2 regions of the Asticcacaulis sp. P2_B1 genome follow, and region 1 is predicted to be linked to the other one. Evidence: predicted binding sites of a transcription regulator. Region 1 holds the regulator's gene; the other holds the start of a gene.
The links. Region 1 encodes LexA, which represses DNA repair genes until DNA is damaged. Its sites were predicted from a motif close to ATGTTCNCNANNTGTTCT; they were not measured.
Positions count from the first base shown of each region.

Region 1 (7,804 bases):
GGCCTCACCGGTTTGGCCCGACTGCGGGACGACCCACGACATGGCCGTGGCGCGCCTCGACGCCGTCGAGGCTGACCTGCGCGTGCCGCTCAGCGCCCAACCGGCACAAAGCGCCCACATTCAAGCACCGCTCATGTCACCAACATCGGCGCTGGATTACGGTACCATGGTGACACGCGCCAAGGACTATATCGCCGCGGGCGATATCTTCCAGGTCGTGCCCAGCCACCGTTTCGAGGCACCGTTCGAGCTCGATCCTTTTGCCTTTTATCGCAGCCTTCGCCGTCATAATCCGTCGCCCTATCTTTACTATCTCAACTTCGGCGACTTCCAATTGGCCGGCTCGTCGCCCGAGATCCTGGTGCGCGTACGCGACGGCAAGCTGACCATTCGGCCGATCGCCGGCACCCGGCCGCGCGGCAAAACCCCCGCCGAGGACAAGGCGCTCGAAGCCGAATTGCTGGCCGACCCGAAGGAACTGTCGGAACACCTGATGCTGCTCGATCTCGGCCGCAATGATGTCGGTCGAGTCGCCAAGCCGGCCTCGGTCCGCGTCACCGAAAAGTTCATTATCGAACGCTACAGCCACGTCATGCATATCGTCTCCAATGTCGAAGGCGACGCGCCGGAAAGCCTGGATGCGGTCGACGCTTTGCTGGCCGCCCTGCCCGCCGGCACGCTCAGCGGTGCCCCCAAGGTTCGCGCCATGGAGATTATCGACGAGTTGGAATCGGTAAAGCGCGGCGTCGTCTATGGTGGCGGTGTCGGCTATATATCGAGCGGCGGCAGCGTCGATGTCTGCATCGTTCTGCGCACGGCCCTCTTCAAGGATCGCATGATCTATGTCCAGGCCGGTGCCGGCATCGTCGCCGACAGCGTACCGCAAACGGAATACGAAGAGACCTGCCACAAGGCCGGCGCGCTCATCAAAGCCGCCCAGGACGCCTGGCGTTATGTCTATTACGAGAATTAGCGAGAATCTTCGGTACCGATGATCACGGCGTCGCGAATCTGACCTGAGTCGGATTCCGCGGCACTCATCGACGACCCCGAAAGCTCAAAACCTGGCGAGGCCTGTACGACTACGGGCTGGGTATTGGTCGTGGCCGGCTTGGCGGTGGGCATGTGCCCGATGATATAGATCAGAAGCGCCCCGGCTCCGGTCAAAAGAACCGCCGACAGGAATGGCACGAAGGCCGAAGTCGACTTTCGCACGGGCGGCTTCAGCAGGTTCAGGGCCTGGTCGAGCCGCTCGTCGCGCTCCTCATCGATCACTTGCGGCATGGTTTTCCGTCGAATCAAGGTGTAACCGCGCCACCATAGGCAGATTTGCGCAGTCGGGACAGTAAAACCGCTTGGAAAGACTGGACCTATTGCCTACATAGCAGGTGCGGAGGCGACCCCCATGATCCTGGTCATCGATAATTACGACAGCTTTACCTATAACCTCGTCCATTACCTGGCCGAGCTCGGCGCGGACACGCAGGTCTATCGCAACGACGCCCTGAGCGTGCAGGACGCCCTTGCCCTGGCACCCAAGGCCATCCTGCTGTCGCCGGGCCCCTGTGCGCCCGACCAGGCCGGCATCTGTTTGCCACTGTTGCGCGCCGCACCCGACGACATGCCGGTCCTCGGTGTTTGCCTGGGCCACCAGGCGATCGGCCAGGCCTATGGCGGCGACGTCATCCGCGCCAAGACCTTGATGCATGGCAAGACAAGCCTGATTCATCACAACAATACCGGCATATTCAAAGACTTGCCCAATCCTTTTACGGCGACGCGTTATCACTCGCTTGCCGTCAAAAAGGAGACCTTGCCCGACGATTTGGTGATCACCGCCTGGACGGAAGACGGCGAGATCATGGGCGTTCAGCACAAGACGCGGCCCATCCATGGCGTGCAGTTCCACCCCGAATCGATCGCTACCGAAGGCGGCCACCAATTGTTGGCCAACTTTCTCGAACTGGCCGGAATCGAAAGCCAGAATATCTATGTCTGACGCTTTCAAGCCCTTGTTGGCAAAACTCGCCGACGGCACGACGCTCGATGAGGCCGACGCAGAGATGTTCTTCGCCGCCTGTTTGCGTGGCGAACCGACACCGGCCCAGGTCGCTGCCGCCGTCACCGCCATCCGTATCCGCGGCGAAACCGTCGGTGAAATCGCCGCCTGCGCCCGCGCCATGCGCTCGGCCGCCATCCGGCTCGATCATCCTTACGATGTCATCGATGTTTGCGGCACCGGTGGCGACGGCCTGCATACGCTCAATATCTCGACGGCCGTCGGTTTCGTAGCGGCCGGCGGTGGCCTGAAGGTCGCCAAGCACGGCAACCGCGCCATTACGTCGAAGTCCGGTACGGCTGACGTCCTCGCCGAACTCGGTGTTAATCTCGAAGCGACCCTGGAGCAACAACGCCGGGCCCTCGATGAGGCCGGGATCTGCTTTATGTTCGCCCAGGCCCATCATGGCGCCATGCGGCACGTCTCGCCGATTCGCCAACAGCTGGGCTTCCGCACCATCTTCAACCTGCTGGGCCCCCTGTCCAATCCCGCCGGCGCCAAACGTCAGGTCGTCGGCGTGCCGTCGGTGCGCTTTGTCGACCCCATTGCCCAGGCCCTGGGCCAACTGGGCGCCACACGCGCCTGGGCCGTGCACGGCTCGGGACTGGATGAATTGACTACGACGGGGGAAACCGAGGTTGCCGAATGGCGCGACGGTTATGTCCGCTTGTTCAAAATTACCCCCGAGGCCGTCGGCTTGCCGCGCGCCGCACTGGCCGACATTACCGGTGGAGCCCCTGACTATAACGCCAAGGCCTTGATGGCCTTGCTGAACGGCGAAAAGGGCGCTTATCGTGACATCGTCATGCTGAACGCCGCGGCGGCCTTCCTGGTCGCTGAAAAGGTCGAAACCCTGCGCGAAGGTATCCATCTGGCGGGCGAGGTTATCGATTCAGGTAAGGCGAAGGCGGCTTTGGATACCCTGATTGAAACCACGAAAAGCACCGCCTGAATGACCGATATTCTTGAGAAAATTGCCGCCTATAAGCGGGAAGATGTCGCCCAGCGCCGCACCGCTGTCACCCAAGGCGATCTTGAAGCGCAGATTCGTGCCATCGGCGCGCCCAGGGAGTTTGCCGACGCACTTGTAGCCAACAAGAAACCGGGCGGCTTATCGTTGATCGCTGAAATCAAGAAGGCCAGTCCGTCCAAAGGCCTGATTCGCGAAGACTTCGATCCACCGCACCTCGCGCTTGAATATCAGGCAGGTGGTGCGTCATGCCTTTCGATTCTGACCGATAATCCAAGCTTTATGGGCCACGAATCGCATTTCACCGCCGCACGGTCATCGGTTGCCCTGCCCTGTATACGCAAGGAATTCCTGGTCGATGTCTGGCAGGTAGCCGAATCACGCGCCATCGGCGCCGACGCGATTCTGGTGATCATGGCGATGATTGACGATACCCTGGCCAACGAGTTGATCGATGCTGCCCATCACTACGGGATGGATGCCCTCGTTGAGGTGCACAATGCCGAAGAGATGGAACGCGCCCTTCGCCTGACATCCAAACTGATCGGCATAAATAACCGAAATCTCAGGGATTTTCACGTCGATTTGAAAGTTACCGAAGACCTGTCCGGCATGGTGTCATCGGACCACGTATTGGTGGCCGAAAGTGGCATCTTCACCCCGCTTGACGTGGCGCGGCTGGCCAAAACCGGCGCTACAGCCATGCTGGTCGGGGAAAGCCTTATGCGCCAAGGCGACGTCACGGATGCGACAAAAAAACTTCTGACGTTAGCTTGACATTAACGGGAACACATATAGAACATCGAGCCTAGGTTCATGACTTGTTCCGCAAGTGGGCGGTGCAAGCGGTGCGATATAGGTGCTCCCATGTTGACGACCAAACAACGCGAACTTTTGATGTTCATTCATGAACGCATCAAAGAAGGCGGCGTCTCGCCCTCTTTCGATGAAATGAAGGAAGCGTTAGACTTGGCGTCCAAATCCGGCATTCACCGGCTGATTACGGCCCTTGAAGAGCGCGGCTTTATCCGCCGCCTCGCTCACCGCGCCCGCGCTCTTGAGGTCATTAAATTGCCCGACCAAGCCACCACCTCGGCGCCGCCGAAGGGCCGTCAGGCCTTCGTGCCCCAGGTCGTCGAAGGCGCCCGCCCTGTCGAGACGCCCAAAGCTGCTAACGAAGATACCCGTGAATTGCCGTTGTTGGGCAAAATCGCGGCTGGCGTGCCGATCGAGGCCATGGGGCAGGAACGTGACCGTATGCGCATCCCGGAGTCGATGCTGGGTGCCGGCGAGCACTATATCCTCGAAATCGAAGGCGATTCGATGATCAATGCTGGCATTCTCAATGGCGACTATGTCGTCATCAAGAAGACGGATACGGCCCAGTCGGGCGAAATCGTGGTCGCCCTGGTCGACGGAGATACAGCGACCCTGAAGCGTCTGCGCAAGAAGGGAGCATCGATTGCCCTAGAAGCCGCCAATCCGGCCTACAAGACGCGCATCTACAATACCGACGAGGTCAGTGTTCAAGGCCGGTTGGTGGGGCTCGTCCGCCGTTACCACTAATAGCCAGCATCGCTGCCTTCTTCTTCCGACCGTGTTGACCAATAGCGTTTACCGCGTAACGGCTGGGACGCGCGGATAAGCCAGGTCTTGTCTCTCCGCGTCAATTCCAGCGCGCCCATGCGGTCGAAGTCACCTGAACTGATATGATTGACGCCCTGACAGACGGCTGGCCAGTCGCCGACCGGATTACGCATGACCACCAGGTCGCTGGATTGACAGAGTTGCAAAAGACGTTTGTCGTTCGGCGGTTTATTGCTGAACCAGAAGCCGACCCGGTATTTGGCCGTCGCCAAAGGCGCACAGCCATAGCCTTGGCAAACATAGCCCTCAGCATCGACGGGCGACAGGCCGTAATGATGCGTCCATTGCTCGAAACCATACTGTCGCACCTTCGGGCGCAGAACATAGGCGGTTGCACCGGTACGGACGGCCGCATTGCCGCCTTCGGAATCGATCCAGATATCCGGTGGCGCGACGCGCGGCCACCACATAATGCTGCTCGCGAGAAATAGCCCAAGCCAACGCCCCTTGCCGCGAACGAGGCAAATCCATATGAGCCCCAGAAAGGACAGCGGCAGGACATAGGCTGGCGCCGACGGCCAATTGATAACGGCATGAGGTAGGTGGGCAGTCAGATCTGCAATACGATCGATAAGCCACAAGCCGCCACCGGCAATACGCAGACACAGCCAGCCCAGGGGCGTCGCCGACAACACGGTACCCAGGGCGAGGAACGGCATGACGATAAAACTGGTGATTGGCGCCTCGAATAGATTGGACGCCAGACCGTAGACCGAGAAGCGATTGAAATAGGCGATAGCGAACGGCGTGGTGGCCAGGGTGGCAACAACGGATGCCACCAGCGACAACCACAGGCCATGCAGGCCTTTTTGGATGAAGCGCACCCAAGCTGGAACACTGAGTTCGCTGATGGCCGGCGTCATGGTCTCAGCCAGAGCCAAAAGTGCTGCGGTGGCGCTGAATGACATCTGGAACCCCGGTTGGACAACGGCCTCGGGCGTCAGGATAAGGACGACGATAGCGGCGATCGCCAAAGCGCGCAGACTCAAGGCTCGCCGATCGACCAGGATGGCGCCGAAGGCGACGCAGGCCACGACGGCCGAACGTACCGCGGGTGCCGGACTGCCCGAAATAGCGAGATAGAGCAGGATGCAAACAATACTCAGGGCCGCTGCGAGCTTCTTGACCGGCAGGCGCAGGGCCAAGGGCGGGATCAAGGCCATGAGGAAGCGCAGACCGAAAAATATGAAACCGCCGACGACCGCCATATGAACTCCGGAAATCGACAGGATGTGCGCTAACCCGGAGTCGCGCATATTCTGCGTCAGGCTTTGCGGAATAAAGGCCTGCTGTCCCGTCACCAGAGCCGCGGCGAAACCGCCCATGGCGCGACCATTGCTGAATTCCGGCGTAATATCGGCAACGATCTTATGTGTTATCGACCAACGCAAACGGTTGAGCTTCAACAGGAAGTCGAGTTGCCAGCCACGTTTGGGCGCCGGGATGACCTGCGGCGTTCCGGGCACCAAGCCGACGCCACCAATGCCTTGGAAATAGGCTCCACGAGCGAAATCGTAACCGCCCGGCATATTGGGCGGCGGCGGTGGGTTGAGAATGGCAAACATCGATATAGCGTCCCCAGGCTTGATACCGGCGGCTTCGATAATGCCAGGTCGCAGACTGACGCGTATCCGCAACGGCACATCCTTCAGATCAACGCCGCGCATGGCAATCGGCGCCAGCAACAGGCGCGGCGCGTCTTCACTGGCTGAGACATTGTCGATGACGAAGGCCTGGAGGCTATAATTGGTCTGGCTTGGATCGAGAACCGGTGCCCGAACATGTTCGGCGCGCAGCTTGCAAACGGTCATACCAAGACTGAAGAATAACAAAAGAAGAGCAAAACCATAAAGATAGCTATTCCAGTTCATACGTCGGATCAACCACACAACGACAAACATCAAGATGGTCGGCAGAACAACCCACCACCAGGACGGCTCGAACAGTAAGGCAAGATAAAGCGCCGCGCCGGCCCCGAAGGCGACCGGCAGCCACAGGAACAGACGGCCCGCCTGCATATCGATAGCTTTATGCGTCCATAGCTTGAACCTGTCAGGCGTGACGGAAATCGCGAATTTCAAGGCGGCGGGTCTCAAAACAGGTTGGGTTCGCGGCAAAGATGGCTATAAGAACGCTCACATTTTTGGCTTTCAAAGACCACTGACCATGACCCAATCGAATCCGCAAGCCCCGGGCGCCGTCGTTACCCGTTTCGCCCCCTCACCCACCGGCTATCTGCATATCGGCGGCGCGCGGACGGCGCTCTTCAACTGGCTATACGCGCGCCATAACGGCGGCAAGTTTCTGATCCGCATCGAGGATACGGATCGCGAGCGTTCGACCCAGCCGGCCGTCGACGCCATTTTCGAGGGACTCGACTGGCTAGGCTTGAAGGCCGACGACACAATCGTCTTCCAACATACGCGCGAAGACCGCCACAAGGCCGCCGTTGCCGAACTGGTCGCCAAGGGCCACGCCTATGCCTGTTTCATGACGCCGGAAGAGACCGAAATGGCGCGCGAAGAGGCCCGCGCGGCCGGCCATGCTTTGCGCTCGCATTGGCGCGACCGTACGCCAACGGCGGATGAAATGAGCCAACCCCATGTCATCCGCTTCAAGGGACCTCTGGACGAGCCCCTGGTGGTCCATGATGCGGTCCAGGGTGACGTCCGCTTCAATACCAAGGATATGGACGATCTGGTTCTGCTGCGCTCCGACGGCACCCCGACCTATAATCTGGCCGTGGTCGTCGACGACCACGACATGGGCATCACGCACATCATCCGCGGTGACGACCACCTCAACAATGCCGCGCGCCAGAGCCTGATCTATATGGCGCTCGACTGGGCCGTGCCGGTGTTCGCCCACATCCCGCTCATTCATGGTCCGGATGGTGCCAAGCTCAGCAAGCGCCACGGCGCCCAGGCGGTCGGAGACTATCAAAGCCTGGGCTATTTGCCCGAGGCCATGCGCAACTATCTGGCACGTCTGGGCTGGTCGCATGGTGATGACGAAATCTTCGACGACGCCCAGGCCATCGCCTGGTTCGATATAGCCGATATCAACCGGGCGCCGGCGCGGTTGGATTTCGCCAAACTGGGATCGGTCAATGCGCACTGGATCCGGCT
Region 1 is NZ_JBFUDD010000001.1:185,433-193,236, reverse strand. Features, by position in the region: gene trpE (anthranilate synthase component I) at 1-973, shown strand, start outside; gene AC1DX3_RS00885 (hypothetical protein) at 970-1,284, opposite strand; gene AC1DX3_RS00880 (anthranilate synthase component II) at 1,406-1,999, shown strand; gene trpD (anthranilate phosphoribosyltransferase) at 1,992-3,011, shown strand; gene trpC (indole-3-glycerol phosphate synthase TrpC) at 3,012-3,806, shown strand; gene lexA (transcriptional repressor LexA) at 3,897-4,595, shown strand; gene AC1DX3_RS00860 (ComEC/Rec2 family competence protein) at 4,592-6,757, opposite strand; gene gltX (glutamate--tRNA ligase) at 6,843-7,804, shown strand, end outside.

Region 2 (7,804 bases), on a different contig from region 1:
GGCCGAGGCCCGGCAACCGCACATCGAACCGACGCGTGCCATAAAACTCACCGGACGTAAAATCAGCCATGGCGACGTCTCCTGCCGGTATTACGGCGCACTTGCCGCCGAAATCAACCCTATACCTCGGTAAGCGAGGCTGCGAAGGTTGTGAATGAATCGCGCTGGCGTGATGGGCATTTCATTGTAAACTGCGCCTTCCACGGAGTGATCGTCATGGGAATCGCCCTCGTCTTGGCAAGCGTCTTAATACCGATTGGCATTTTCATGGGGTTTTTCACCAGGCTGTTCCTCAAATTCTTCATCCCGAACTTTTCAGAACCGAAAAACAAAGAGCGTACCTATTTTGCCTATAAGCTAATGGGCTTTGGCTTCATTCTGCTGGCGCTATCGCAAATCGGCCTTGCCGTCTTTCTCAGAATTATAAAATAGACTTCGGCCTGTGAGATCGCCGACCCCCGGCACAGTTTCCCGGCTTGCCCGCGATACGAGGCGTTGACCAAGGCTCGACGTCCCTGCCGCTAACGCTGACCTGGATCACGTGTCCCGCCAAAGGTACGGTACAAAACATAATGCCGTTTATCCGTTATGCGGTACGCTATAGCCGCAAAAGGGGGCTCTGCACTAATCTCTAAAAAATCAATAAATTCAACGCTAAATGCCTCTTATGCAGCGGGCTTGACTACTGCATAAGACCGGCTAAAAAAAGGTCGCCGCTCAAGCCCGCTTGCGGTGGATGAACGACAACACGAACACCAATGCCACGGCGCCGCTGATCCAGCCCGAAACCTGGCCGAACAGGGCGTCATATTGGGCATGAAAAGCCGCCAAATGCCGGCCGGCCACGGCGCTGACAAAGGCCATGATCTGGCCCGACCAGCTATTGATCTCGTCATACAGCGGTGAATGGCCGCTGATCTCGACCCCCTGAAGCAAGGCATAGGTCTTGAACGCGGTCATGGGCGCATAGATCAGGAAGCAGATCACCGCCGCCATCAGCAGAATCCAAACCGCATTGACGATACCGCCGATCCCGAACAGGTATTTGCGGCTGATCCACACGGAATACAGCAGGAACAGCTCATTCACCAAAACCACGCCAATCTGGCTGGCCAGGGCGCCGTCGATGTTCGACACGAAGTCAAAATGAAAGACCTGGGTCGACCACAAAACATTGACGATCGACGTCACGAAAGTCGTGACCCAGGTGATGGTATAGGCCTGCATATTGCGGCCGATCAGCGAAAAGATCGACTTGTGGCTTTCCATGGCGCCCCCTTATGGCCCGTGCGTTTCCCATGTTAACCCTATCGCAAATTTCGCCACATGGCAAAACGCGCCGCACCTTACCGGGTAGGGCTTCCCGGATTGCGCGCGATACTGGGCGTCGATGAATGCTCGACCTCCCCCAGTATATCGACCCAGGCATGCTTGCGATGCTCGTAAACCGAAAAGCGCGGCGCCGGAAATACCGGATCGGCAAATCCGCCCAAGGGCACGGCAATCACGCCTGGCCAGCCTTCGATCACATAGGCGATCGTCGATCCGCAGTGCGGACAGAAGCGATAGGTCACCCGATGACCGCTGTCGGCGACCCGTTCCCACGTCTTCGCTTCACCGCTGATTTCGACCTGCGCCTCCGGCCACCGCGCCTGGGCCGCAAACGCGCTGCCGCTACGCTTTTGACACTCCAGGCAGTGACACACCGACACCCGGACGGGCTCCCCGGTACAGGTCGCCTTCAGTTGCCCGCATCGGCACGTCGCCACGCGCCTCATGCCCTGTTCCATGCCGGCTCCCTAACTTTGCGCCACAATCACGTGGGCCTGGATCCTTCCCGATACCGGGCCGTCTCCATAGGCCTTGGCAATCGCCTCCGCCGCGCGGTCGGTAACGGCCTGCACAGCATCAGGATCGCGGGCTTCGATTTCGTTGCGTATCGGCGTGCCCTGGCAATAGGCCGTCGCCGCGGTGCGGGCGTCCGGAGCATCGCTGCGATGTTGCACCGTGGTGATCTCGATCTCGGCAAATTCCGCCGTTCTTAATTCGGCTTCGATCAGCGCGACATCGAAATATCCGTGCGGCGTTCGCGTGATGAACTGCGGCGGATCGTCCGGGAACATGGCGCCGGTCACCTCCATCACGATGCGCGCGAAATCATTCTCTTCGATGCGATCCCACACGCTAAAGAAAAACCGTCCACCCGGCTTAAGAACACGCAGCGCCTCGCGATAGCCGGTCACCCGGTCCGGGAAGAACATGGCGCCGAACTGACAGACAACCGCGTCAAAACTTGCGGCCGTGAAGGGCAGGCTGAGCGCGTCCGCTTGTTGCCAGGTGATGCGCGCGTCCTTGCCTTGCCGCGCCGCCGCCCTTTCCAGCATGGGTGGATTGAGATCGCTGACGATATAGTCGGCGCTTTCACTAAGAAGCGGGGCCAAGGCACGCGTAACGACCCCGGTTCCCGCCGCTGTTTCCAGGACCCGCAAAGGCGCTGTCGCCGTGACCCGCTGGGCCAGGTCAGCCGCATAGGACTCGAAGATGAGGGGCACCATGTGGGTATCGTAAATCTCGGGGATGGATCCCGCGAACAGCTTGTCCGTCGCTGGCATGACTGATGATCCTGTAAGGCTTCCAACGCGCGGGACTATACATCGCCGCAGGCCCCAAGGCTATTGGCTGCCATGTCGTGAACCGGCCTGGCCCACGCGAAGTGCGCCGGCTAAAACCTAACCACAGTCTCCCACCGCCCGGACGTTTCCGACGCAAATAAGGCGTCGATAATCCGCATATTGGCCCGCGCATCGTCCAAGCCGTAGAGCAGGGGCGCTTCGCCGCGCACCGCCCGGCTGAAAGCTTCACCCATCAGCTGATACTGATTCGATGTCTGCAAAGTATAGGTCACCGCGGTGCCGCCGTCGAGTGTTTGGCCACTGTCGACCACGATATGGCTCGGGCTATCGACCGGTTGATTGAACGGGATAGGCAAGGACATCCGCGCCTTCGGGCCGAAAATATTGACGCACTGGCTGCGCCCCAACATGGTCGACACGGCGAAGGTCAGCTGACGGCCCTGGCCGAAATCGAGCATCCCTGAGGTGATGACATCGGTGCCGAATTGCACGCTGCGTTCGCCCAAAACTATCGCTCGTACTGGTTCCGCCTCGAAGAAATAGCGCCCGGCGACGACGCAGTAGCAGCCGATATCCATCAGCCCGCCACCGCCCCATTCGACCTTGTTGCGGATATTCTGGTCGTCGAGATTCTCATAGCTGAAATAGGACTGGACCATATGCGGGGCGCCGATCGTACCCTCGCGGATCAGCCGCCGCGCCTCGATCCATTGCGTCGAATGCCGCACCATAAAGGCTTCCTGGATTAGCACCTTACCATCGAACTCGCTCAACTGATCGATCTCGCCGGCATTCAAGGCCATCGGCTTTTCGCACAGGACATGCTTGCCGGCGCGCGCTGCCGCCAGGGTCATCGGCACATGCAGATGGTTAGGCAGCGGGTTATAGATGACCTCGATCTCCGGGTCGGCCAGCAGCTCTTCGTACGACCCATAGGCCTGCTCGAGCCCCAGTTTGTCCACCGCACCTTGCGCCGCCTCCAAAGACCGCGAACCGATCCCCTTGACGCGGATCATGTCGCTTTGCATCAGGGCCGGAATGACCTTGTTGACGCCGATTTTCGCCGTGCTGAGCACGCCCCATACTGTCTTTGTCATCTATCCCAACCGTTCGATCAGCGACATGGCCACGGCCGGATTGTTCACCTTGTGACCGCTGATAATATAGGCAAAAACGTCGTGCGGCTTATTGGGCTGGTCCTTGCCGTAGCTGGCCAGATCGTGCGGCACCTGGCCTTCGCTCAAGGTCCTTAACCGATAGACCCAGGCGTCGCGCGCCGCGTCGTCATAACCCATATCGTCACGGTCCTGGGTCCCCATGATACGGACATAGGCGAAATCGGCGGTCAAATCGGCAATGACCGGAAAATCGGGATCGTCAACCCCGGTCACGATACCCACCTTGTACTTGCGCACCAAATCGACGAACTCCTCGCACTGGAAGGTCGGGTGACGCACCTCAACGGCGTGGCGCAAAGCCAGGCCGTCCTGTTCGGGCGGCAACAGCTTGAGGAAGTTCTCGAAATCGACCGGATCGAACTTCTTGGTCGCCATGAACTGCCAGTTGAGGGGGCCCAGCTTCTCCTTCATCTCGGTGATGCCGCTGGTCAAAAATCGCTCGACCGACTCCTTCGACTGCGAAAGGTCCTTGCGATTGGTGGCGAAACGCGACCCCTTCAGCGTGAAGACGAACCCGTCCGGCGTCTCCTCGGCCCACTTGCGGTAGGTTTCCGGCTTGTGTGAACCGTAATAGGTCCCGTTGACCTCGATCGAGGTCAGTTTCGAGCTGGCATATTCCAACTCCTTCTTCTGCGACAACCCTTCCGGATAAAACGGCCCGCGCCAGTCCTCATAGACCCATCCGCCGATCCCGACATAAATCTTCGCCATCTCGCGTCTCCGTGTGTGCTGCTTTTCTATCGGTCCCGTCCGTTTCCGGCAAGGGCGATAAATAATATGTTCACTTTATGTTCCGAATATGCCATAGTGTCAATCGCAGCTATACAGGTCGAATCGAAGCCCGACATGAGTGCAGATTCCATGGACGCTCCGCAGAGGAAAATCATCCATATCGACATGGATGCTTTTTTCGCCTCGGTCGAACAACGCGACAATCCCGAACTGCGCGGCAAGCCGGTCGCTGTCGGCGGCTCGTCCCTGCGCGGTGTCGTTGCCGCGGCCAGCTACGAAGCGCGCAAATACGGCGTCCATTCCGCCATGCCCAGCGTCACCGCCAAGCGCAAATGCCCTGACCTGATCTTCGTCAAATCGAATTTCGACAAATATAAGCAGGTGTCCCGTCAGATCCGCGACATTTTCGCCGAATATACTCCCGTCATTCAGCCCTTATCGCTCGACGAAGCCTATCTCGACGTCACCGAAAACCTCAAAAACATCGCTTCGGCCACCCAGATCGCCGAAGAAATCCGCGCCAAGATCAAGGAAGCGACTGGGTTAACCGCCTCCGCTGGCGTCTCCTACAACAAATTCCTCGCCAAACTGGCCTCGGATCAGAACAAACCCGACGGCCTGTTCGTCATCAAACCGGCCATGGGACCCGTCTTTGTCGAAAGCCTGCCGGTCAAGAAATTCCACGGTATCGGCCCGGCCACCGCTGCCAAGATGAACCGCCTTGGCCTCTATACCGGCCTCGATATTCGCAACCAAACGCACGAGTTCCTCGTGACACATTTCGGGATCTCCGGAAATTACTATTACGGCATCTCGCGCGGCATCGACCATCGCGCCGTCCATGCCGACCAGGTGCGCAAATCGGTCGGTGGCGAAAACACCTTTTTCGACGACGTTTCCGACTTCGACGAGGCGTGGAACAGGCTTCTGCCCATCATCGATAAGCTGTGGCGCTACTGCAATGACGGCGAAATCAAGGGCCGCACCGTGACCTTGAAGGTCAAATATAGCGACTTCAAGATCATCACGCGCTCGCGCACCGGCCATGCTCCCATCGCCGGCAAGGACGACCTTTTGCGTCTGTCGCACGAACTCCTGGCCGGCGTCTTCCCGACAGAGAAACCGATCCGCCTGTTGGGTGTGACCCTGTCGGGCCTCGCCGACGAAGCCCACGATGCCGAACCCCAGATGAGTTTATTATTGTAGAAGTAGTATTATCCACAGATAAGCCAGATAAGCACAGATGCTATAGAGAAAGACCAGATATTTGGCGAAATTATGAGAACGCGAGCAGAGCTCGCAATATTTAAACTTACCTCATACCTTCCAATAAATCATGAAATCTGTGCTTATCTGACTTATCTGTGGATAATAATATTACGGCAATCTCGCCAAACGCTCGAACAACAGCTCATAAAACCCGTCCGCATCCGCCTTGGTCATCACCAAGGCATTGTGCGCGCGATCCGTCGCCTTGTACCAATCCACCACCGTCATGCCGCGCGTCAAAGCACTCTCAGTTTCCACCATCACATTGACCGCTCGGCCGGAAAACAGCTCCGGTTTCAGCAACCACGCGATGGTGCACGGATCGTGCAAAGGCGCCCCGTCCCAGCCGAACTTGTTGATATCAAAGGCTTCCGACGCCTTCAGCATGATGGCCGCCGTCGGCCCGGCTCGGTTACCCATGTCGCGCAACCGCTGGATTCGCACTTGCGTCGACTGGACCTGATGCGTCGCGTCCAGCGGGAACATGACGATCCGCACCCCACTGCGAAACACGATATCGGCCGCCTCCGGATCGACATAGGCGTTGAACTCGGCCGTCGGCGTGACATTGCCAAGCTCGCGAAACGCACCCAGCATCATCACCACTTCGCGCACCCGCCCGACAATATCCGGCGCCTGCTCAAAAGCCCTGGCAATATCCGTCAACGGCCCAAGCGTAACCAAGGTGACATCATCGACCGCCCGCACCATATCGACAATAAACTGAATCCCGCCAAGGACTTGCTCCGGCAAACTCGGCTCCGGCAGGTCCGGCCCGTCCAGTCCCGTCACGCCATGCACATGCTCCGCCGTCACCAAAGCCTGCCGCAACGGCCGGTCCGATCCGGCATAGACCGGGACATCCATCCGCCCGGTCAGTTCCACCACCTTGCGGGCATTGTTGAGCGTGTGGTGCAGCCCGACATTGCCGGCCACCGCCACAACCCCCAGCACCTCCAGCTCCTCCGGCGACGCCAGGGCCAGCATCAACGCCAACGCATCGTCCTGGCCCGGATCGGTATCGATAATGATCTTGCGCGGGCTCATTCAGGCAATATGTTTCCGCGTCTTCATCAGCGGCTGGATCTTGGTGCCGAAATCGTCCATGCCCTTGATGAAATCGTCGAAGGTCAGCAGCACCCCGCCGGTGCCCTCGACCTCAGCCATCTCGTCCAGCATGGCCGCGACCTTGGCATAGGATCCGACGAGGGTGCCCATATTGATATTGACCGCCGACACGGTATCCGACAACTGCACCGTATTGGTCGTCTTGTTGACGGCATTGGGCGCCGACTGCGCCTTCAACCACTTGACCGCGTCCTCGTCGACACCGTCGCGATAGGACTGCCACTTGGCCTCCGCCGCTTCGTCGGTTTCGTCGGCGATGACCATCATCAAGACGAAAACCTCGACCTTGCGGCCGGTCTTGTCGGTCGCGGCCTTCAGCCGAATATTGTTCTTTTCAAAGGCTTTCGGCGTATTGACCCCGACACCCAAACAAAAAGCGTAATCGGCATATTGCGCCGAAAACGCCAGTCCCTCATCCGACGATCCGGCGCAGATGATCTTGGGCGAGACTGCCGGCCGCGGACTGACGCGGCAATCCGTCATCTCGAAATAATCGCCCTTGAAATTCGATACCCCGGTGTCCCACAGATCGCGCAAAATCTGGGCATATTCCTTCAACATATCGTAGCGTTTGAGATAATGCTCTTCGCCTGGCCATAACCCCATCTGATCGTACTCGGCCTTCTGCCAGCCGGTGACCAGATTGACCCCGAACCGTCCCGGCGCGATCGAATCGATGGTCGACGCCATCCGCGCCACGATCGCCGGCGGCAGAGTCAGGGTCGCTGAGGTCGCGTAGATCTTGATGCGCTCGGTCACCGCGGCCAACCCGGCCATCAGGGTAAAGCTCTCGAGATTGTGCTCCCAGAACTCGGTCTTCCCGCCGAACCCGCGCAGCTTGATCATGCTGAGCGCGAAGTCCAG
Region 2 is NZ_JBFUDD010000006.1:208,658-216,461, reverse strand. Features, by position in the region: gene AC1DX3_RS15375 (helix-turn-helix domain-containing protein) at 1-70, opposite strand, end outside; gene AC1DX3_RS15370 (hypothetical protein) at 217-432, shown strand; gene AC1DX3_RS15365 (hypothetical protein) at 718-1,269, opposite strand; gene AC1DX3_RS15360 (GFA family protein) at 1,347-1,778, opposite strand; gene AC1DX3_RS15355 (class I SAM-dependent methyltransferase) at 1,800-2,612, opposite strand; gene AC1DX3_RS15350 (Gfo/Idh/MocA family protein) at 2,723-3,730, opposite strand; gene AC1DX3_RS15345 (DUF72 domain-containing protein) at 3,731-4,522, opposite strand; gene dinB (DNA polymerase IV) at 4,658-5,749, shown strand; gene AC1DX3_RS15335 (nucleoside hydrolase) at 5,921-6,859, opposite strand; gene rutA (pyrimidine utilization protein A) at 6,860-7,804, opposite strand, start outside.
Region 2: dinB (DNA polymerase IV) is a predicted target of LexA. The motif match lies at 4,589-4,606, and genes of this name have one in related genera.